3 regions of the Arthrobacter sp. Soil_C_60 genome follow, and region 2 is predicted to be linked to each of the others. Evidence: riboswitches for the same ligand, from Rfam matches in the RefSeq annotation. Region 2 holds a riboswitch; each other region holds the start of a gene.
The links. A riboswitch is a leader RNA that binds a small molecule or an ion and turns the genes downstream of it on or off. The one in region 2 is predicted to bind cyclic di-AMP.

Region 1 (7,133 bases), on a different contig from region 2:
TGGCGCGGTACTTGGGCGCGTGCGGGATATCGGCACAGGCAGAATCGGCGTAGTTGCCGTCCACGTAGATCTTGTTCAGCAGGCCGCCGGAATAGCCGTCCTTGCAGGTCAGCTCATATTCGGGGGTGTCGTCTGCAACCTTGACTGTGGCGTACACATGGTAGAAATGGCTCTTGCCTTCGCCCAGTTCGACGTCGTCGGCCTTACTGGCGAGTTCGGCCGTGTTGCCCGGGAATTGGTTTTCCTTGTCGCCCTTGCTCCAAGTAGCCGATTCGACCTCGATGCCGTGGCCGAAGGAGAGCGTGTCCGAGAGGGTGTATTCCTCTTCGTCCTTGTAGTCGCCGTCGCCGTTGGGCTGGTTGGTTACCTGAATGGTGTAGCTGATGTACCAGCGGCCTTCGGACTCGTCGCCAAGGGCCTCCAACGAGTTGGCGGACTTGGTGGCGACGATCTGGCTGGCCTCGTCCTCGTGCTCGCCCTCCTCCTCGTGTTCGGCGTCTTTTTCGTGCTCGGCGTCTTCTTCGTTTTCTTCGTGCTCGGCTTCGTCCTCGGCCTCTACTTCCTCGGTCTCATCCTCTACCTCGGCTTCTTCGTCTTCGTCTTCGTGCCCGGCGTCATCGTCACTTCCGGCGATCGCGGCCAGGGGCGCGGCGGGCGGGTTGGCCGGCGCGGCGTCCTGGGCAGCCGGTGCCGGTGCCTGGCCCGGAGCTGGTGCCGGCTCAACGGGCTGTTCGGCTGCCGGTTCCGCAGGTTCGGGAGCCTCAGCTGCTTCAGCTGCAGTGAGCTCGCCTGTTCCCTCCGCGAGGTCTTCGGTTCCGGCTGGCGTGGCTTCGGCAGGGGCCGCCGCAGCCAGCCCCACGATCTCGGTGGCTGATCCCGATGACTCTGCTCCGCCGTCGTCCGCCAGAACGGGCAGGGCCAGGCCGGCCGACATGAGCGAGCCGGCGGCCACCGCGGCAAGTCCTCCGCGCAGCCGCTTGACGGTGCCGCGCCTCTTCGGGCGCGCTTCCTTGGGCGGTTTCGGATTGGACGCCGCTGACTGCGCTGGCTTGTCTGTCATCTTGTTCCCCCAAAAAAGACCGGCACACGTGGGGTGCCGGTGCAGGTGCGAGTGTCGGACCGTCTCCCCTGGTCCGTTATTGCCGTGAGCGCCCATGCGGACGCTGCGGCAGCCCGCTCCCCAACGGGCTGCCACACGTGCAGTCCCTCATAAAGAAAACTGCTTCCCCCAGCGTCCTCGCCATTGAGAACCCGCTCCGCTGCCTTCGTGCCCTGACAGCCGCCGGCAACGGAGGCGGTGGTGGCTGCCAAGTACGGCTAGCCTAGGCGAGGGGTGAGTGCGGGCGCTAGGGATAAACGTTGCTCGCGGCCGGATCGGCTCGGTTTTCCAAGGTATTTGCAAGGTCTCCGGACGCAGTTCCTTCATCTGGCACTTCGGCCACCGTCACGTGGTCTGTGTCAAGGTAGCCGCGTTCCAAGAGGCCGAAGCTGGAATTGTGGATGAGCAAGTCCACGCTGGTCCGATCGCCGGCTTCCCAGTCAGCTTCGGTCGGGCTCAGATGCCTGCGTGCCGTACTCGGCAGCTGACCGGCCTCCCGCATTGCACTGGCAGCTCCACCGAAGTACGACTCTGCGCTCACGCCAAGGTTATGCAGGCCAGGATAACCAGAATCAGGGTGCCGGTAGGTCGCCATCACTTCCCCCTCGTGCGGGGTTGAGCAGTCAACCGGGAAGATGGCGGTGGTTTTGGCCTGGTAATCGTAATCGAAGTAGAGGCAGTCCCCGATTGCCAAGTCGCTCAGGCGCTTGACGTCCATAGTGTCCCAGGCGTTGGCGAGAAACTGCTCCATCGCCAACCGGTCGGCTTCGGCCTCCGCCATGGTGAGGCTGGGAGCAGTCGGCACCGAAGTCCCGTCAGGTGCCGGAGTCACTGCGGTAAAGGTTGCGGTGGGACCTGCTGGTTGAGGGCTCGGAGTTGGCGTCTTCCCGCCAGCTCTGCCTGTGCTCGTCCCTGTGGCGGCAGATGAAGCAGGGAGGGAGGCCGAAGCGGCACATCCTGCCAGCAGCGAAACCGCCGCGGCGGTCAACAGTATATGAAAGGCATGGCGATGCCAGTTGACGCTGCACTGATGCACTTACGCTCCCCACTATTGATACCTCTCCCGATTACAGCACCGCAGGGATGACCGAGGAAATCCGGCGCGGCTTCACGACGACCGGAAGGTGATGGACCTGGCCAGAGGCGCTGCCCCGGCCAGGTCCATCCATCCCGTGCCTTGGGGAGGTGGCATGCGCTGGGATGACTAATTCAGCCTAAGTTCGGACGCAACGACACGCCAGAGGTTGGTGAAAAGATTCATCTTGGAATTGTGGCATGCCGGGAAATGCGGAATGCATGACTGCCTTGTGTTTGGACAACGCTATTTCTTGCGTGCCCCTCCCACTCAAACCGGTTGCCGCTGCCGTTGCCGCTGCCTGCAGTCTCGTTGCAGACAGATTCAGTTCAACCGGCGGCAACCACCTGCCGCTATGGTTCTCACATGACAGTGGGGAGAATTGGGTGACACTTGGAGTGATCGCCGGGATCGGTTCTGCGATCGTGGGCGGATTTTACGTTGCGTTTTCCTTCACTGTCATGCCGGCGCTGCGACGCAGGCCCGCGCCTGAAGCCGAGGCAGCGATGATCTCGATCAATGAACAGGCGGTTCGGGCACCATTCATGGCGTTGTTCTTTGGCACCGCTCTCTTGTGTGCCGGAACAGTTGTCCAGCAGATCTCGGGCCCCTCTGCCGCAGGCTGGCTTACCTCTACACTTGGCGCGGGATGCTATCTGGCGGGATGGCTGGCAACGATGGCAGTCAACGTTCCCCTCAATGGGCGGCTGGCGCGGTCGGAAATTGGTTGGGCTAAGTTCGAGCGGCCTTGGAGCCGCGCCAATCTCGCCCGGGCCGTCCTTTCCGCGGTGGGCGCGGTCCTCCTCATCCTCAGCTGATCCACGTGGTCCGCGATCTGGCAGGTCGAGCGCACCGCTGCCGGGCACCAGTGGTGCGCCGTCGTGCTTTGTTCCGGATATGCGAATGGCCTGAAGTCAGGCCACCATGCCAACCCGCTCCGAGCCATTTCGCGCTGCGGCCGCGGCTTACAGGAGTTGCCACCTCGGCCGGTTGTCCGGCCGTCCCCAACGACGACGCCGCCATCGGACCCGAAACGGCTTCCCGATCGGTTTCCATCGGCTTAACCGTCTCGCATCACTGGATCGCGGGTGGAGGCCCCAGTTCATGTTACTGGAGTACACTGCGTTCCGAACGTACGTTCCAGATGCACGAAGAGCGCTGGAACGTCCGAATTCACCAGCCCAACGCCGTGCGCAAGATCAAATTAGGGTATCCGCCTTGGCTATGGGCAACGGCGGCAGGAACAAGAAAGATTACACCGTGAACGGTTCCCCCGAAGCGCATCAGGAGCTGGGGCGGCGCCTGGCATTGTTGGAGCCCTTGTTCCGCGATCTCGGCGCTTGGATTATTGGCGGCTACGCCAAGGCCGGAATCCTAGACGCGATGCCTGATGGCTCCTTCCCGGTAGCTGACGCAAAGTTCCGCAAAACGCGCGGCCTACTCGGCCGAACCTCCTGGACCTACTCTCCCCGCGGCCCGGTATACCTCAACATCACTCGGAGCGGACGCCTGCTCCTGGCAGACCAGGAACAGGACGCCATCATCACGGAAGCGATCAAAGATCGTACTGCCTTCGCCTGGCCCCAGGACTCACCCGAAGTGTCGCACGCGACGTTGTTTCTCATGCGCCCCGAAACCTCCGATCTGTACATCCGGACCACAGAGCCGGACATGCCCCATTCCCCCGTCCTGGTCCGTCCGTTCGGGCAATACGCTCGGGAACGCGCCGGCCGGTTCATCGCTGCCTTCGAAGCCACCCGATAGCACGACGTCGTCGCAATCTCCACATCCGGCCGAAGGCGAATCGACTGACGAGGGCTCCGCAGCTCGAATTTCGTGCTCCAACGGCATATGCGCAGGTCAGCATGCATATGGGCTCGCACGGCCCAGGCCGCCTGAAAAGCGCGTGACCACAAACACAAGTCACGAGTTTGTAACGGTTCAGCGCGCCCGATACGTTTAATCGCGCCATGGCCCTAGGCAAGGGTTGTGGCCGGGTCCGCACGCCGAGCTCTGCCAGCGTACCTGTCCGTTCAATTTCACTGGCAGAGGTGGAGGAACCAAAAGTGGCGCCAGCGGCGTCTTGGGGTGAAGTGCGGCAGGTTGTCCGCGGCGTTCTGCTGCGGTCCCGGTCGCGCCGAGATGCTCCGTCTCGAATCCGACAGCTAACTTCGCAGGCGTGTAGAGAGGAATCCCGTGAAGAACCCTTCTGCCCGTGGACGCCGGCGCGCCGGCCCCACTGTCTCGTCGCATGGTGTCACCAGCCTGGTCCGAGGCCGCCGCCGCACCAAGGACCAAGCCCCATCCGCCGTCTCGCTCCGAAGCGTCGGGGCACTCACCGGGCTGGCCGTAGTTGCCACGGTGGCTGCTGCGGCTGCCCTGCCCTTGGATCAGACTGGATCCCAGGAAGCCAGCGCTGGCCGCCCCCAACTGCAGACATCGGTAAAAGCTTGGCCCATTTCAGCCCCGTCCAATGAAGCTGAACCGACGTTCAGCCGGCCTACAACAGACAGCACGGCGGCCGCGCAGAAGGAAACAAAGGTCACTCCGAGTGCTGCGGCCCAGCCGACTCCTGCAGAGGACGTTAGCGAGCGCCCCGCTCCGATGACCACTGAGTCTGCCAGTGTTTCCACCGGAGAGGCTGCCGCGCCGCTTGCCGGCGCCGTCGGAGAAGCAACTGGTACCGCCAAAGACAAGGTTGCTGGCGCGACTGCGGCTGCCACGGATACGGCAGAAAAGGCCACTGCGGCCGCTACGGAGGCAGCTAAGCCGACAGCCTCGCCCACCGCCGACGCCGCAGTACCGACAACCCCGGCTACGAGCCCTCCGGCCAAGCAAAGCGCGCGAGCTGTGCCTGAAGAGCCCGAACCTACAAGATCAAGCGTACGCAGCCACTCAGCGGCGCCCGTCGAACCGGCTCCGACCAGCGAAGCTGTCGATCCGGAGGAACGGCCTTCGCCGGACGCGTCGCCTACCGCCGACACCACCCGGGATGCGGAGGGGGAGAAGCATCGCCGGTTCCGCGTCCGCGCTGACGTTGATGTGGACTTGGGCCTCCCCCTCTCCCTGTTGGGCGAAGACAAAGACGGCGGCAGCAGCCGGTAGGCCCCATCCGGCTCCTTCCGGGCCGGGCTGCAGAAAGAGGGTGGCGGAACCAGCGTTCCGTCACCCTCTCTTTGTCACTTCCATCGAAGATATGTTCTACTTTTAAATATGGACCGGGATGCTGCGGCGCGGATGGCAGCCCGTTATGCGAAGCGTGCGGAACCCGTCTCGCTGACCGCCGAGGAACTGGATCTCGAGCACCACAACGTGACCCGGGTAGTCCCGGGTGTGCCGGTGTGGGCGTGGATCCGTTTTCCCGGTGCCGCCGAACTGGTCCAGGGCGAGGCATTCGGCTGGACGTCGCGGGCCGTGCAGGTGACCTGGGAGGACGCCGGCGTCCGGCGGACAACGTGGGTGTGGGCCTCGGCCGTGCAGCGGCGGACCGATCCCTTGCGCAAGACGTCGCTGGGCGAGAGGACGGCAGCTAACGACGACGCGGCGCCGGCCAGGTCTGAAGGAGACCGGCCGACGCCGCGCTGATAGCCAGGACTAAGACTTAGGCCTTGCCGTCGAAGAGGCTGGTGACGGAGCCGTCCTCAAACACTTCGCTGATGGCACGGGCGATCAGCGGCGCGATGGACAGCACGGTCAGCTGCGGGAACTGCTTGTCCGCGGTGATGGGCAGCGTGTTGGTGACCACCACTTCGCGCGCGCCGGACTCGGCCAGGCGGCGGGCCGCCGGGTCCGAGAACACGGCGTGGGTGGAGGCGATGATGACGTCCTTGGCGCCGGCGTTCTTGAGCACCTGGACGGCGCCGGCGATGGTTCCGCCGGTATCGATCATGTCGTCGATCAGCACGCATTCGCGGCCTTCAACCTGGCCGACAACCGTCTTGGCCACGGCCTGGTTGGGCACGTTGACGTCGCGGGACTTGTGCACGAAGGCCAGCGGGGCGCCGCCGAGGCGCTCGGCCCACTGCTCGGCCACGCGGACGCGGCCGGTGTCCGGGGACACCACGGTAACGTTGTCCAGGTCCACGCGGGTGCGGACGTACTCGGCCAGCAGCGGGATGGCCATCAGGTGGTCGACCGGGCCGTCGAAGAAGCCCTGGATCTGCGCGGTGTGCAGGTCCACCGAGATGAGGCGGTCGGCACCGGCGGTCTTGTACATGTCCGCCACCAGGCGGGCCGAGATCGGCTCGCGGCCGCGGTGCTTCTTGTCCTGCCGGGCGTACGGGTAGAACGGGGCAATCACGGTGATGCGCTTGGCGGAGGCCCGCTTGAGCGTGTCCACCATGATCAGGTGTTCCATGAGCCATTCGTTGATCGGGGCCGGGTGTGCCTGGATCACAAAGGCGTCGGTGCCGCGGACGCTTTCCTCGAAGCGGACGTAGATCTCGCCGTTGGCGAAGTCGTACGCGCTGGTGGGAAGCAGATCGATCTCGAGCTCTTTGGCGATCTCTTTGGCGAGTTCCGGGTGTGCCCTGCCTGAGGCAAGGACCAGCCTCTTTTCGCCCTGGGCCTTAATTCCGGTCATGAATGGTCACTTTCTGCATTGGTGGGGGTTTGGGAAGAAGCAGCGGCGTCGGCCGCCTTTGCGGCTGAAGTGCCGGCCCGGTTCTGCTGGACCCAGCCTTCGATGTTGCGCTGGGCCGCGACGTTCAGCGCCAGTGCGCCGGCCGGAACGTCCTTGCGGATCACCGCGCCCGCGCCCGAATACGCGCCGTCGCCCACCTGAACGGGTGCAACGAAGACGGTGTTCGATCCGGTGCGGACCTCGGAGCCGATGATCGTACGGTGCTTGGCCACGCCGTCGTAATTGGCGGTGATGTTGCCGCAGCCAATGTTCGAGTTCTCGCCGATCTCGGCATCCCCGGCGTAACCGAGGTGGCTCAGTTTCGAGCCCTTGCCGAT
Region 2 (7,133 bases):
CCCTCCGGCACGGACGGATCCACGGTGGCCAGCGAGAGCGCACGCCGCTCGTTGGCGCTGTAGCCGGTGAACATGGACAGGCCCACGTTGGTGCCGTCCGCATCGACCACGGCGTCGTAGTTCGAGGAGCCGTAGTTAGCCAGCGGCAGGTCGAAGTACTTGTACGGCGTGCCCTCCGTATCGAACAAGGACGCGAAGATCTTCGCCATGTCCTCCGGGTTCCACGCCAGCGTGACCTTCTTGCGCTGGGTGGCCGGATCGATCTTCTCCAGCGACTCGCGGCCGATGAAGTCATGGTCGAACTTCACGAACGAGCCGTAACCCAGCTCCCACGGCGTCAGGTAATAGTCCTCGATCTTGTCCGCAACGAAGCTGCCGGCCACCGCGTTGGTCGCCTCGTAGCTGTCCGCGCTGAGCCATTCACGGTAGGGCCGCATTTCTTCGCCGGTGTAGATCGCCGGCAGCGGGGACGGGATCCAGCCCGACTCCAGCGTGTTGGACGGGTAGGCGCGCGAGCCGACGGCCAGCATGCCGAACTCCTGGCCGATCTGCAGGATCGTGTCGCGGGCCTTGTCATAGGTCTCGTACGGCCCCCACAGCTCCAGTCCGGGCGCACCGGCCATCCCGTGGCGAAGGGTGCGGACCTGCGCGCCGGCCACGTTCATGTGGTCCATGTTGAAGAACTTCAGCTGCTCCACCGGGCCGCCGTTGACCTTCTCGATGATCTGCCAGGCGTTGGGCCCCTGGATCTGGAAGCGCCAGTACTTGCGCTTGACCGGCTGGCCCATCGGGCGCGACGGCGAGCGGCGGTCGACGACGATCTCGGCCTCGTAGCCGCCGGTCTCGCCATGGTAGAGCAGCCAGTTGGCCGCCGGGGCACGGCCCACGTAGATGTACTCGTCCTCGGCCTCGTGGAAGAGGATGCCATCGCCGATCACGTGCCCGGCCGGCGTCGTCGGTACATACTGCTTGGCCTTGTTGACCGGGAAGTTGGCCACGCTGTTAATGGCCGTGTCGGAAATCAGCTTCAGCGCGTCCGGACCCTTGATGAACAGATTGTCCATATGGTGGGACTGATCATAGAGCACCGCCGTCTCGCGCCAGGCCCGCTGCTCGCTGCGCCAGTTGGTGAATTCCGGGGCGACCACTGGGTAGATGTAGGCGCCGAGCTGGGAATTGCGCAGCAGTTCAACGGTGTTGCCGGAGGCGTCCAGGACTTCCTGCAGATTCTTCGCATTCATCGTTGCTGTTCCTCTCCTCGATCAGTTCTTGACGTAGCCGTTCGGGTTCAGGACGTACTTGGTGGCGGCGCCGGCGTCGAATTCGGCGTAGCCCTTGGGTGCGTCTTCGAGCGGGATGGCCTTGGCATTGACGGCCTTGGCGATCTGGACCTTGTCGTGCAGGATCGCCATCATCAGCTGGCGGTTGTATTTCATGACCGGGCACTGGCCGGTGGTGAAGGACAGCGATTTGGCCCAGCCGGTGCCGAGGCTGATGGAGAGCGAGCCGTGCTGCGCGGCTTCATCCGCCGCCCCGGGATCGCCGGTGACGTAGAGTCCGGGGATGCCCAGCGCGCCGCCGGCGGCGGTGATGTCCATCAGCGAGTTCAGCACGGTGGCCGGCGCCTCGTGCGAGGCGTCCTTGCCGTGGCCGCGGGCTTCGAAGCCCACGGCGTCGATGCCGCAGTCCACTTCGGGCACACCGAGGAGCTGCTCGATCTGGTCCTTCGGGTCGCCCTGGGACACGTCCACGGTTTCGCAGCCGAAGCTGCGTGCCTGCGCGAGGCGCTGCTCGTTGAGGTCGCCCACGATTACGACGGCGGCGCCGAGTAGTTGTGCGCCGGCTGCGGCAGCGAGGCCGACCGGGCCGGCACCGGCCACGTACACGGTGGAGCCGACTTCGACGCCGGCGGTGACGGCGCCGTGGAAGCCGGTGGGCAGGATGTCGGAGAGCATGGTCAGGTCCATGATTTTCTCCAGGGCCTGGTCGCGGTCCGGGAACTTCAGCAGGTTCCAGTCCGCGTAGGGCACCATGACGTATTCGGCCTGGCCGCCGACCCAGCCGCCCATGTCCACGTAGCCGTAGGCGCTGCCGGGGCGGTCGGGGTTTACGTTGAGGCAGATGCCGGTTTTGCGTTCCTTGCAGTTGCGGCAGCGGCCGCAGGAAATGTTGAACGGGACCGAGACGATGTCGCCGGTCTTGATGAATTCGACGTCGGGTCCGCATTCGATGACTTCGCCGGTGATTTCGTGTCCGAGTACCAGGTCGGTCGGGGCGGTGGTGCGGCCGCGGACCATGTGCTGGTCCGAGCCGCAGATGTTGGTGGTGACTGTTCGCAGAATGACGCCGTGGGGGACCTTGCGGCCGATGTTGGCCGGGTTGATCCCCGGGGCGTCCTTAAGATCGAAGGTGGGGTAGTCGGTGTCGATGACCTCGACTTTCCCTGGTCCTTTATAGGCAACGGCTCTGTTTCCTGACACGGGGCATGACTCCTTATTCTGGACCGCACGGTGATAGTCATCACGCTAGCGGACTTCACTCACTATGGCTATAGGTACTTCGGACGTAGTCGTCAGAGTGCTCCGGCGCCTGCTTCCGCGACGGTCTGATCCTGCTCACCGCTGCCGCCGCTGACGCCAATCGCGCCGACTACCTGGCCGTCTCGGCTGAGCGGCACGCCGCCAGCGAAAATCATGATCCGGCCGTTGTTGCTGGCATGGATGCCGTAGAACTGGTTGCCCGGCTGCGAGTTGTCGCCCAGGTCCTTGGTCTGGATGTCGAAGGCGCGGGAGGTGAAGGCCTTGTTGATGGAGATGTCGATGCTGCCCAGCCAGGCGCCGTCCATCCGCACGTGGGAGATGAGGTTGCCACCGGCGTCGACCACGGCGATGTTCATCGGCTGGCCAATTTCTTCTGCGCGGGCTTCGGCGGCCGCGATGATGCTCCGGGCATCTGCAAGGGTAAGGGTGTTCATTCTTGTCTCCTAGCGCTGGTTCCGCCGGCATGGCACGGCTCGACTCGGCACCGGCGCGGCTCTGCGCCAGTGTATGGATGCGGCGGGTACGCCCCACGCTAGTCCTCTTGCCCAGTGGTGACTAGGGACAAAAAACGGGGCCGCGCGGCTCATGCCGCACAGCCCCGTTCGGGTCTGGCCGTAAATCCGCCGAGGCGGATGGTGGGGCTAGAGGTATTTGGCCGGGTCTACTTCCTCGCCGTTGACGACGACCTCGAAGTGCAGGTGGCAGCCGGTGGAATTGCCGGTGGTGCCCAGATCGGCGATCGAATCGCCGCTCGAGACCTTCTGGCCCTGGCTGACGCCGATGCTCTGCAGGTGGTTGTAAGTGGTCTTCATGCCATCGCCGTGCTCAATGACGATGCGGTTGCCGTAGCCCACGGCGCTGGAGGAAGCTTCGACGACCTTGCCGGCTCCGGCAGCCTTGACGTCGGTACCGCAGGCGAGGGCGTAATCGGAGCCGTTATGGAACTCGCCGGCTGCCCCTGTGACAGGGTTGATCCGGTAGCCGAAGCCCGAGGACTGATTCAGGTCGGCTACGGGGGAAGCCAGACCGCTGGCGGCGGTCTCCTTGGGAGCAGGCTTGGACTCCTTTTTCGGCTCGGCCTTCGGCTTGTCCTTGGCATCATCGGCCTTCTCGACGGAGGCGGCCTTAACCTCGGTCTTCGGCTCAGCCTTCTGCTCTGGAGCGGCCTTGCTGGTCACTTCGATCCGCTCGAACTTCATCTCGCTGTCCTGTGCTGCAGTCACCGGGGCCGAAGACGTGCTGGCGGCGCTGACGGTGCTCAGGTCTTCGTGACCGGAGACCGCCTGGGCAGTGGGAACAGCGGCCAAGGCAATGATGCCGGTGGCAGCCAAGGCCAAGCCGGCCTTCTGGGAGGTGCTGGAAAAGCGGCGCTTCGAGGCGCGGCGACGGCCTTCGCCGTCTTGGTTCCGCACGGCGGTCAGCAGGGAAGTATCTTCGGCGCGACGGCGGCCGCGCACAGGCTTATTGGTCTGCAAAGGGGAAGTCCTCTCATATGCGCCTGCGAAGTTAGCTGTCGGATTCGAGAGAGAGTTCACTCGGTTCGGTCAGCGGCAAACAATGTGCCTTCGATGTTGCTGACAGAACTTCACCCCAAGGCGCCCCCAAGCGCCGTGTGTGGTTCCTCCGCCCCTGTCTGGGAAGAATTGAATTGACTGATCCGCTGACAGGGCTAGGCGTACGGATCAGGCTCTTACCATTGGTTGCGTAAGAATGCCTTTAAAAAGTATCGTGTCGGCGTGTCTTGTTACAAATCCGTTATGTGTGTTTGTAGACACACGAAGCTCCGGTGGTGTAAAAGATGGGTCGATTGCACGGCGTCCAGCACGAGCAGCGCTGAAGCTTCAGCCGGGTTGAAGGTGTTGTTCCTCCTGTTACGGCCGTGGTGTCTAGCCGGGCGCGTGGCGTCGCTGCACTGTCTTGCGGACGCACGTTGCCGCTCGCTGGAAGGAGCGCTCCGTGAATTAGGCAGCCTGGTGCTGCTTGGCCCAGGCGTTATAGCCGCCCGCAACATCGGCGACATCGGTATAGCCGAGCGCCTTCAGTGCGCTCGCGGCAACGCTGGAGCGCCAGCCGCTGGCGCAGTGCACCACGATGCGCTTGTCTGCCGGCAGCTCGTCGTAGCGTAGCGGCAGTTCGGCCAGCGGAATGTGCTGGGTTCCGGCAATGGCGCCGTCCTCCCGCTCCCCGGCATTGCGGACATCGAGCACCACCGTTTCCGGGTCGGCCAGGGCGCTGTCCAGTGCATCCGCCTGGACCCGGTCCGTGCTGCCTGCCAGCTGAGGCTGCGCCGCGAGCAGGTCGGGAAGATTCGGGATGAAACCGACCACTCTGTCGCAACCAATTCGGGCAAGACCTAGTTGGACTTCGGTTTCCTTGCCCGGCTCGGCCACAATGACGATCACGTCGCGGTGATCGAAGAACATGCCCGCCGTTTCCTCAAAGCGCCCGTCAATGCCCACGTTGATGGAGCCAGCCAGATGGCCTGCGGCGAACAGTTTCGGCGGCCGCGCATCAAGAATCCGTGCCCCTGAAGATAATGCCCGTTCCAACGCATCCTTCGGGAGTGCCGCGGGATGCAGTCTGCTTGCCATCACCGGATGCCTGCTGCGGTTCAGTCTGGCATCGGTGGCAAAGTATGTCGGAGCGGACGGTTGGCCGCTGGTGATCAGGTCCACGAACTCGTCCTCGCTCATCGGCTGGACGGAAGGGTTCGCGGCCTGCTGCTGCCCGATCGTCGATTCGCGCTCGGCCGAGAGGTTCTTCCCGCATGCGCTTCCTGCGGTGTGCGCGGGAAGCAGTCGCACGCTGCCATCAAGCTTCATCAGGTCATTGTGCACCGAGTGATAGAGCGCGCGGGCCAATTCCACGGGATCAGCGCCGACGGATGCGGCAAGGTCAGGCCGGCCCACATCGCCGATGAAGAGGGTGTCTCCGGTCAGGGCCGCATGCGGCGTTTCATCCGTTGCGCGCTCGCGGACCAGCACAGTGATGGACTCCCAGGTGTGGCCGGGGGTCTCGTGGATCTCCAGTTCGACCTCACCCAGCGAAATCTTTTCCCCATGGTGCAGTTTGCGGAAGTCGTAGGCGGCTTCCGCCCGGGCTCCGAGCCCGATCCACGCTCCGGTGGCGGCGGCCAGTTCGAGGTGTCCGGCCACAAAATCGGCATGGAAGTGGGTGTCGATCACACCCACGATGGTGAGGTTGTTTCGGGAGGCGTCGTCCAGGTACTGGTCGATGTCCCGCTGCGGGTCCACGACAACGGCACTTCCGGTGGTCTCGTCCCCGATCAAATAGGAACTCAGCGATAGTGAACTGAGGTGGTATTGCTTCAGGATCACCGGTCCTCCTGGCGGGAGAAGGCCCTTGCCGGGGGTCTTGTCGGATGATGGTCATCCCAGTGTGGCACCGTTTCTGTGCGCGCAACAGGAATAGCGTCCCTCCGGCAGGAATAATCCGGCAGCGCTCTCAGTTGTGAAGATAGATGCAATCGCATGAACAAAGAGACATGAAGGAGAAACCGGTGTCAGAGCGAAAAATCGTGGTGTTGTCCGCAGGGCTGGGCGTACCGTCTTCCAGCCGGCTGCTGGCGGATCAGCTGGCAAAATCCACCGTTGACCGGTTCCGGCAAGAGGGTGCCGATACCTCGGTGAAGACCTTCGAGTTGCGTGAGTACGCCGTGGATATCGCCAACAACATGGTGGCAGGCTATGCCGCGCCCAGACTCCAGGAGCTGATCGATGCGGTCACCGCGGCGGATGCGCTGATCGCTGTCACACCGGTCTTCAGCGCCTCCTATAGCGGCCTCTTCAAGTCCTTCTTCGATGTGATTGACAATGATGCACTGGCCGGAAAGCCGGTACTCGTTGGCGCGACCGGCGGCACCGCGCGCCATTCGCTCGCCCTCGACTATGCCATCCGTCCGCTCTTCAGCTACCTGCGCGCCCGCACGACGCAGACCGTGGTGTTCGCTGCACCCGAAGACTGGGGTGGTGCGGACGAGGCTGGCGGCGGCATTGTGCGCCGGGCAGGCCGTGCAGCAGCGGAACTGGTTGCACTGGTCCAGGATGTACCTGCCGAGGAGCAAGGCCGCGGCGGCATCGAGTCAATGAGCTTTGAAGAAATCCTCGCCAACGTCGGCCGCTGACCTCGGCTAGCCGATATAGGCCGTCGATGTGCGGCACGTTGACGACGGCGGCAGGTTGCCCGGGCGAATCACGCCTGGGCGCCCTGTCTGTCAGTAGCGCTCCGGCTGGTCACCTAGATTGAAGTGGCGGCCGCTGAGCTGCACTGGCTTGAGGTCAATGTAGAAATCCTTGAGCGTGGGAATCCAGGACTTGAGCCCGAGCTTTTCGGCAGCCTCGATTTCATCCCCGGACTGCAATACCCGTGCTGTTCCTTTGATCACGACGCTCCATGCCTCATCGCTGGTGATTCCATCCGTTTCGAATACGACGTTCTTGTTGATCGTGACTTCAGCCAGCTTGGTGCCTGGTGCGCTGCGCATCAGCAGCTTGCCGTCGTGGGCGAGGTAGTTGATGGGGAAGATATCCGTCTCCCCGGCAGCGGTCAGGACAATGCGGCCGTGTTGGGTCT
Region 3 (7,133 bases), on a different contig from region 2:
TGGCCAGGTCGCCGTTGGTGCGTCCCACCAGGACCGCGGCCGGGCTCATGGGCAGGGTTCGGAAGCGGTCGATGATCCCGTCCTTGAGGTCCTGCGCCATCGCCGCGCCGGAGAACGTGGAGCCGAAGATGACCGTTTGGGCGAAAATGCCGGCCATCAGGAACAGCGTGTAGTTGTCGATGGCCATGGCGCCGCCGTAGACCTGGCTGAAGAGCAGCACGAACATGATCGGCTGCAGGATGGTGAACACCAGGATTTCCGGCACGCGCTTGATCTTGACCAGGTTCCGGCGCGTGGCGATCCAGCCGTCGGAGACGAACTGGCCGAAGCTGCTGCCGGTGCTGGCCAGTGCGGGCGAGGATTCCGGGCGAGTGAGGGTGGTCATTTCGCGTTCTCCAGTTCCGTCTTATCGCGACGTGAGCCGGCGCTGGTGCCCGCACCGCCGTCGTCGTCTGCGTCGGTTTCCGCCTTGCGGCCGGTGAGTTTGAGGAAGACATCGTCCAGCGTGGGGCGGCGCATGCCGGCGTCGTGCAGTTGGATGTTGGCCTCGCCGAGGTCCGCGAGCACATACTGCAGCGCGCGGGGCCCGTCGGTCACCGGCACTTCCACCACGCGGCCGTCGCCGGAGACCTGGGCCTCGCCCTCGCCGTGCCGGGCGAGAATGCCGGAGGCCGCGCCGGCGTCCGCCTCATACACCAGCGTGACAACCACACGGTGGCCGCCGATCTGCGCCTTGAGCTCATCCGCGGTGCCCTCGGCAATGACCCTGCCGCCGTCGATCACGGCTATGTCGTCCGAAAGCTGATCCGCCTCCTCGAGGTACTGCGTGGTCAGCAGCAGGGTGGTGCCCTCGGCCACGAGGTTCTTGATCACACCCCAGAGCGCGAGCCGGCTGCGCGGATCCAGCCCGGTGGTCGGCTCGTCCAGGAACAGGATCTTGGGGTTGATCACCAGGGCGCCGGCGAGGTCGATCCGGCGCCGCATGCCGCCGGAAAACCCCTTGACCGGACGGTTACCGGCTTCGGTCAGTTCGAACTGGTCGATCAGTTCCTGCGCCCGGCGCCGGGCCGTCTTAGCGCCGAGATGGTAGAGCCGGCCGACCATTTCCAGGTTCTCGAAGCCGGTCAGGTTTTCATCAACCGCCGCGTACTGCCCGGCGACGCCGATGATCCGGCGCACTTCCTTCGGCGCGGCAGCGACGTCGATCCCGTCGATATGCGCGGTGCCCCGGTCCGGCTTGATGAGCGTGGTCAGGACCTTGACGGCCGTGGTCTTGCCGGCACCGTTGGGCCCGAGCAGGGCCTTGACCGTGCCGCGCGGGACGGAAAGATCCAGCCCGTCCAAGGCATGGACTGCACCGGTTTTCGTCTTGTAGATCTTGGTCAGGCCGCGGGCCTCGATGATCGTCATGGTGGCATCTTAGAAAAGGCCGGGCGGCTTCGGAAAGGGAATTGAGGACAGCTCCGGTCCTCATGCCGACCGGAATCAGTGGTGACGCCGCCGCACTATCGTGCGGCCCGCCGTCGTACGCCCTTGCTCTTTCTACGGGCTGCCGGTCAGCGGAGCCTACGGAGCAGACCTCAGCGGCCGTCGGCCAACGCGCCCGCGGACTCCGCCGGTGACTCGGTTTGGCTGTGCGGCGTCCGGCTGTCCGTTGCCTGATGATCCGCTGCCACATGGTCCTCGGCCTGGTTGTCCGCGGGCTTGCGGACGAAGAAGGCTGCCGCCACGGCGAAGACGGAGATGATCGCGCCGGCCAGGAACGCGGCACGCACTCCGCCGGCCACCGCCACGGTACCCGCCGCACCGTCTGCGGCCAGGGCGGCGGACTGGATGGACATCACGGTCACGAACAAGGCGGTCCCGACGGCACCCGCCACTTGCTGGACCGTGCCGATGATTGCGCTGCCGTGCGAGTACAGTTCCGGCTTCACCGCGCCCAGTCCCGCGGTGAACAGCGGGGTGAAGAGCAGGGCCAGGCCGATGCTCAGGACGATGTGCGCGGCCAGCAGCGTGAACGGGGAGGTGTTTTCGGTGAGCGTGGACAGGAACCACAGCACCGCGCTGACCAGCAGGGTTCCCGGCACCAGCAGGACGGTCGGCCCGAACTTGTCGTAAAGCCGGCCCACAAACGGCGCCAGCAGACCCATGAGGAGGCCGCCGGGCAGCAGCATCAGGCCGATCTGGAACGGTTCGAGCGCAAGCACCTGCTGCATATAGATCGGGAGCAGGATGATGGTGCCGAACAGGGCGGCCATGCTGATGACCATCAGGCTCACGGTGACCGAGAAGGTGCTGGAGCGGAAGGTGCGCAGATCCAGCAGCGCGCGGTCCCGCCGCTGGAGCCTCAGCTGGCGCAGGATGAAGGCTGACAGGGCCACGAGCCCCACGGTGAAGGAGATCCACATCGGCACGGCGGAAACAGCCTGGCCGGCCTCGCCGGAGCCCTGGCCGACCAGGCTCAAGCCATAGATCAGGCCGCCGAAGCCGAACGCGGAGAGCACCACGGAGAACAGGTCCAGCGGCACAGGCCTCGGTTCGGTGACGTTGTCCACCCGCCGGTTGCCGATGATCAGCATGGCGACGGCGATCGGCAGCACCAGCCAGAACATCCACCGCCAGGACAGGGCGTTGAGGATGATGCCGGAGATGGTCGGTCCGATGGCCGGCGCGACGGAGATGACAATCGAGACGTTGCCCATGGTCTTGCCGCGCTCGGCCGGAGCCACCAGGGTCATCAGGGTGGTCATCAGCAGCGGCATCATGATGGCGGTGCCGGTGGCTTGGACAATCCGGCCCAGCAGCAGAAGTTCGAATCCGGGCGCCATAGCGGCGATCAGCGTGCCGGCGGAGAAGAGCGACATGGCCGCGGTGAAGACCGGCCGGGTGTTGAAGCGCTGCAGGAGGAAGCCGGTGATCGGAATGACCACCGCCATGGTCAGCATGAACGCCGTGGTCAGCCATTGGGCGGCGCGCGCGGTGATGCCGAGGTCGTCCATCAGCTCGGTCAGGGCGACGCTCATGATCGTCTCGTTGAGGATGACCACAAACGAGGCGGCCAGCAGCAACCGGATGACCCTGTTGTTCCGGCGCCTATGGTCGGCGCCGTCGCTTCCCGGTCCGGATACTGGCGCCGCGCCGGAATTTACGACGGCGGGTTCGGCCGGGGACTGTTGGCTCACGGAAGGTATCCTCAATGGTTTTGGGGGGAAGTGGTGCCTGCGCGAGGCGCCGACAGCAAGACTAACCAGCATAGTGGAAGCAGTATTCCCGCGGGCCCCAAAAAGGGGTAGGCCCCACATAAGATGGCCCACTTAACGCGGTATGCACCGCCGGAAAGTCCGACGGTGCATACCTATATAGGAGCATGCCTACATATAGTGTGCCGCTGTGCGGCCGCAGGGCTTACTTGGTGAAGTAGCCGTCTACGGGCATCCAGCTGGTGGGGTGCACCTTGGTGCCCTCGCCCGGGTTCAGGGCGCTGATCATCTGGCCGTCGCCGAGGTAGATGCCGATGTGGCTTCCACCGTTCTGGAGAACCAGGTCGCCCGGCTTCGGGTTGCTGGTCGGGGTCAGTGCACCGGCCTGTGCGGTGGTGACGCGGGGCAGGTCGATGCCGTGCTGGGCGTAGACCCACTGCACGAAGCCGGAGCAGTCCCAGCCGCTGGTCGAGGTGCCGCCCCAGACGTACGGGGTGCCGATCATGGACTTGGCGGTGGCGACGATGCCCGAGGTGCTGGCCGTGCTGACGGAAGCGGGCTCGATGTTGGCGCTTGCAGCGGCAACGGTGAAGTCTTCTTCCTGCGGCGCGGCCTGGGTCGCCGGTGCCTCGACCGGAGCAGCATGCGCAGCGTGGTCGGCCGGAGCCTGTGCGGCGCCGGCGAGCTGGATGACGTCGCCCGGGTAGATGACCGATTCCCAGCCGAGGCCGTTGGCGGCGAAGACGTCGTTCAGCTCAATGCCGTGCTGCGCGGCAATGTTGCCGAGGGTGTCGCCAGCCTTGACGGTGTGGGTTGCAGCGTCCTCCGAGGAGGCCGGTGCGGGCGCCGGGGCTGCGGCCGGAGCGGCAACAGTCTCAGCCTGGGCCGATGCGGCGAAGTCGCTGGAGGATACGTCCGATGCTGCGTTGGCAGGCAGGCCGGCACCGAGCATCAGGCCACCGGCAGCGGTGACAACTGCGGCACTGCGGCCAACGGTACCTGCGTGGGACGATACGGCCTTCGAAACTCCGCTGAACGGGTTGCTGTGGACCGGGGTGGCACGATGGCGTGCGGAATTGATCTTGAACAAGGTTGTAGCCTCTCCCAATGCCTGCGAGGTAAGCTGTCGGGTTCGGATGGGAGTCACCCGGCCGCGTTCCACCTCGGAAAATCGCTCCGTGGTGAACTGCGGCTTAACCCCAAGGGCTCTGGAGGGAGCCCGGTAAACGTGGGTCCCCCGCCTCTGCCATCTGTCTAGCGAACGGACTCGGAACGGTGGCAGAGTTAGGCAAAGCCATTCCGAGGGGGCCGGCCCAGGAAGCGCCGACGTGGTTGCCACCCTACATAACGGATTGATAACTCCGCAAAACGGACACGCCGCCAATGGCAGGTTTCGGGGTGGTTTAGTGCTAGTGGACGGCCGGTGGATTGCGTTCGGGTGGTGGTGCCGTTCCGTAGTAATCTTGCCGGATGATCCGTCGAAGCTTTGCCCTCGTTTTTGTAATGTTTGCCCTGCTCATCACGGGGTGCAGCCAAGTTGAGCAGGCCGCCACTGATGCGGCCAATGACGCCGTTTCCGGCGCCAAGGATGCTGCCAGTCAGGCCGCCTCTGATGCTGTGTCAGGAATCACATCGGCGGCCGTCGACGAAGTGCTCCAGCAGGTCTGCAAACCTGTGGCAGACGGCACGATCAGCGCAGGGGAGAAGCAACTGCTTTCCGGCCTCGTCGATGCCGCTGAACAGGCCGGCGTGCCAGCCGAAATTACGACGCCGATGGGTGACATTGCGCAGTCCGGAGACCAGGTGCCGGCCGAGTCTGTAAGCGCCCTGCAGGACGCCTGCGCCAACGCCACCAGCTAGCGCCAACGCCGGCTGCTAGCGCTGGCGCAGTCGGAACCACTCCCGTGCGCCGGCCTGGAACCTGGTTGGGTGAAGGCCTGCGGCGTCCTGCGGAATGGCGCCGAGGAACGGCACGTCCAGATTCTGCAGGTACCGCAGGTTGTCCTCTTCCACCGCGTTTGGTTCCGCCGGCCAGGAGCCGACAACCAGTCCGGCGGCTGTGAGGTTGCGGACTTTGATGGCCTCGAGCGTAAGCAGGGTGTGGTTCAGCGTGCCCAGTCCGCTGCGGCAGACAACGACGACGCCGGCACTGCAGCCGCCGGAGCTGCGGCCGTCGGCACTGCTGGCACCGGCACTGCCGAAACTGGAGTTCTCCACCCGGGCCGCGAGGTCTGCGAGGGTCCTGCCCTCGCCATCGAGTTCCACCAGGAGCCCACCGGCGCCTTCCACCAGGACATGGTCCGATCCCGCAGCGAGCTTCCCGATGTGCCGGACGTGGTCCGCGAGGGGAGGCAGTGCGGCGTCTTGCCGCGCGGCAGCTGCCGCCGGGGCCATCGGCTCGAGCAGCCGGATGCCTTCGGACACCGCGGTCACGCCGGAGAGGCGGCGCACTTCGTCCGCGTCGCCCGGTTCACCGTCGGCAACCCCGGTCTGCGCCGGCTTGTAGACCGAAACCGTGCCCGGTAAAGCGGTGGCGAGCGCCGCCGTCGTTATCGTCTTGCCGACCCCGGTGTCGGTGCCGGTGACGAAGATGACCCGCGGCAGTTCGGTGGGACTGGCCGGACCGGCCAGGCTGGCCAGGGCGGAATCCTCGGTCACTGTTCCTCCTGTTCCACCGTTACGGTGAGCGGGGTTTGGAAGGACAGCAGGCGCAACCAGTCCGGCTCCGGCCCGGTGAGCCGTACCGCCGGCAGTGCCCGGGCCGTCTCCCCAAGCACCAGCACGGTTTCGAGCTCGGCCAGTTTGGCGCCCAGGCAGCGGTGCAGGCCGTGCCCGAACGCCAGCGAATAGGCGGTTCCGCCGGTGTCCGGGGGATGGTTGCCGCTGAGCTCGAGCAGGATTTCCGCGCCGGCGGGCAGCTCGGTGCCGCCCAGTCGCGTATCGCGGGGGACGGCCCGCCGCCAGGTATGCACGGAGGATTCGGTGGCCAGCACCTGCCGCACGAAGGACGCGGCTCCGGTGGTAGCCGCAGGGGCGACTCCGTTCCCGGTCTCGGCTCCGGCCCCTGCCCCGGTGCCGGCCGCGAGCTGATGCCAGCGTCCCGGTTCCTGCAAGGCGCGGTAGAAGGACGTCCCGATCAGCTGCGCGGTGGTTTCCTGCCCCGCGATGACCAGGAAATAGCCCAGCGAGCAGATTTCCGACGGCGTGAGCCCGGCGGCGTCGAGCACGCCGAAGAGTGACGCGGTGCCGCGGCTGGCGGCCACTTCGCCGCGCAACCAGCCGTAGAACTCCGCGGCGCTCTCCGCCAGGACCGGCTGGCGGTCCTCGGCCGGCCAGCCCCAGAACAGCTCGAGCGAGTCCCGGCTCCAGCGTTTGAGGATGTCCAGGTCAGGGCATGGGATACCGGTCAGCTCCGCCATGATGACCGGCGGAATGTGCTTGGCCACCGCGTCGGCCAGATCTACCGGCCCGTGATGCAGCAGCTCGGCGGTCGCAGCGGTGCGTACCCGGGTCAACTCCCGCACCTGCGGCCCGATAGCAGCCACTTTCGCGGGGGTGAAAAAACCCGCCACCAGTTTGCGGACGTGGCGGTGCTTGGCGCCGGTAGCCGACGCCAGCACCGGCGGCAGGGCAAAGCGGGCGCGGCTGAGGATGCGCAGGGCGGCCGGGGCCAGGGGCACCACGGAGGTCAGCGCGTTCGTCGGCAGGAAATCCTCGGTCCGGCGCATCACCTCGCGCACCTCCGCCGGATCCGAAACCACGTGGAAGCTCATCGCGCTGCCATCCTTGCAGCGTCCAATCCGTCTGCCTTTTCTGACACCATTCCTGGCTCCAATCCGGCCACCATGCCGGAGACCAACCCGGCGGCCTGCCGCACCTGTTCCGGCGCCAGATCCCCGCGGGCCGTCAGCCGCAGCCGCGAGATGCCGTCCG

Region 1: linked by a shared signal. The riboswitch ahead of AC3A4M_RS05575 (hypothetical protein) and the one ahead of AC3A4M_RS19940 (peptidoglycan DD-metalloendopeptidase family protein) in region 2 are both predicted to bind cyclic di-AMP.
Region 3: linked by a shared signal. The riboswitch ahead of AC3A4M_RS21575 (C40 family peptidase) and the one ahead of AC3A4M_RS19940 (peptidoglycan DD-metalloendopeptidase family protein) in region 2 are both predicted to bind cyclic di-AMP.

Annotation. Positions count from the first base shown of each region.
Region 1 is NZ_JBDGKM010000002.1:380,909-388,041, forward strand. Features, by position in the region: gene AC3A4M_RS05555 (hypothetical protein) at 1-1,060, opposite strand, end outside; gene AC3A4M_RS05560 (hypothetical protein) at 1,347-1,931, opposite strand; gene AC3A4M_RS05565 (anthrone oxygenase family protein) at 2,375-2,992, shown strand; gene AC3A4M_RS05570 (hypothetical protein) at 3,393-3,938, shown strand; cyclic di-AMP (ydaO/yuaA leader) riboswitch at 4,195-4,368, shown strand; gene AC3A4M_RS05575 (hypothetical protein) at 4,371-5,279, shown strand; gene AC3A4M_RS05580 (hypothetical protein) at 5,388-5,759, shown strand; gene AC3A4M_RS05585 (ribose-phosphate diphosphokinase) at 5,776-6,756, opposite strand; gene glmU (bifunctional UDP-N-acetylglucosamine diphosphorylase/glucosamine-1-phosphate N-acetyltransferase GlmU) at 6,753-7,133, opposite strand, start outside.
Region 2 is NZ_JBDGKM010000012.1:122,355-129,487, forward strand. Features, by position in the region: gene ligM (vanillate/3-O-methylgallate O-demethylase) at 1-1,241, opposite strand, end outside; gene fdhA (formaldehyde dehydrogenase, glutathione-independent) at 1,263-2,480, opposite strand; gene AC3A4M_RS19935 (GlcG/HbpS family heme-binding protein) at 2,573-2,974, opposite strand; gene AC3A4M_RS19940 (peptidoglycan DD-metalloendopeptidase family protein) at 3,182-4,015, opposite strand; cyclic di-AMP (ydaO/yuaA leader) riboswitch at 4,021-4,193, opposite strand; gene AC3A4M_RS19945 (MBL fold metallo-hydrolase) at 4,502-5,878, opposite strand; gene AC3A4M_RS19950 (FMN reductase) at 6,061-6,684, shown strand; gene AC3A4M_RS19955 (pyridoxamine 5'-phosphate oxidase family protein) at 6,775-7,133, opposite strand, start outside.
Region 3 is NZ_JBDGKM010000016.1:37,366-44,498, reverse strand. Features, by position in the region: gene AC3A4M_RS21590 (ABC transporter permease) at 1-385, opposite strand, end outside; gene AC3A4M_RS21585 (ATP-binding cassette domain-containing protein) at 382-1,410, opposite strand; gene AC3A4M_RS21580 (MDR family MFS transporter) at 1,581-3,191, opposite strand; gene AC3A4M_RS21575 (C40 family peptidase) at 3,406-4,290, opposite strand; cyclic di-AMP (ydaO/yuaA leader) riboswitch at 4,295-4,470, opposite strand; gene AC3A4M_RS21570 (hypothetical protein) at 4,671-5,060, shown strand; gene bioD (dethiobiotin synthase) at 5,076-5,858, opposite strand; gene AC3A4M_RS21560 (cytochrome P450 family protein) at 5,855-6,973, opposite strand; gene AC3A4M_RS21555 (aminotransferase class I/II-fold pyridoxal phosphate-dependent enzyme) at 6,970-7,133, opposite strand, start outside.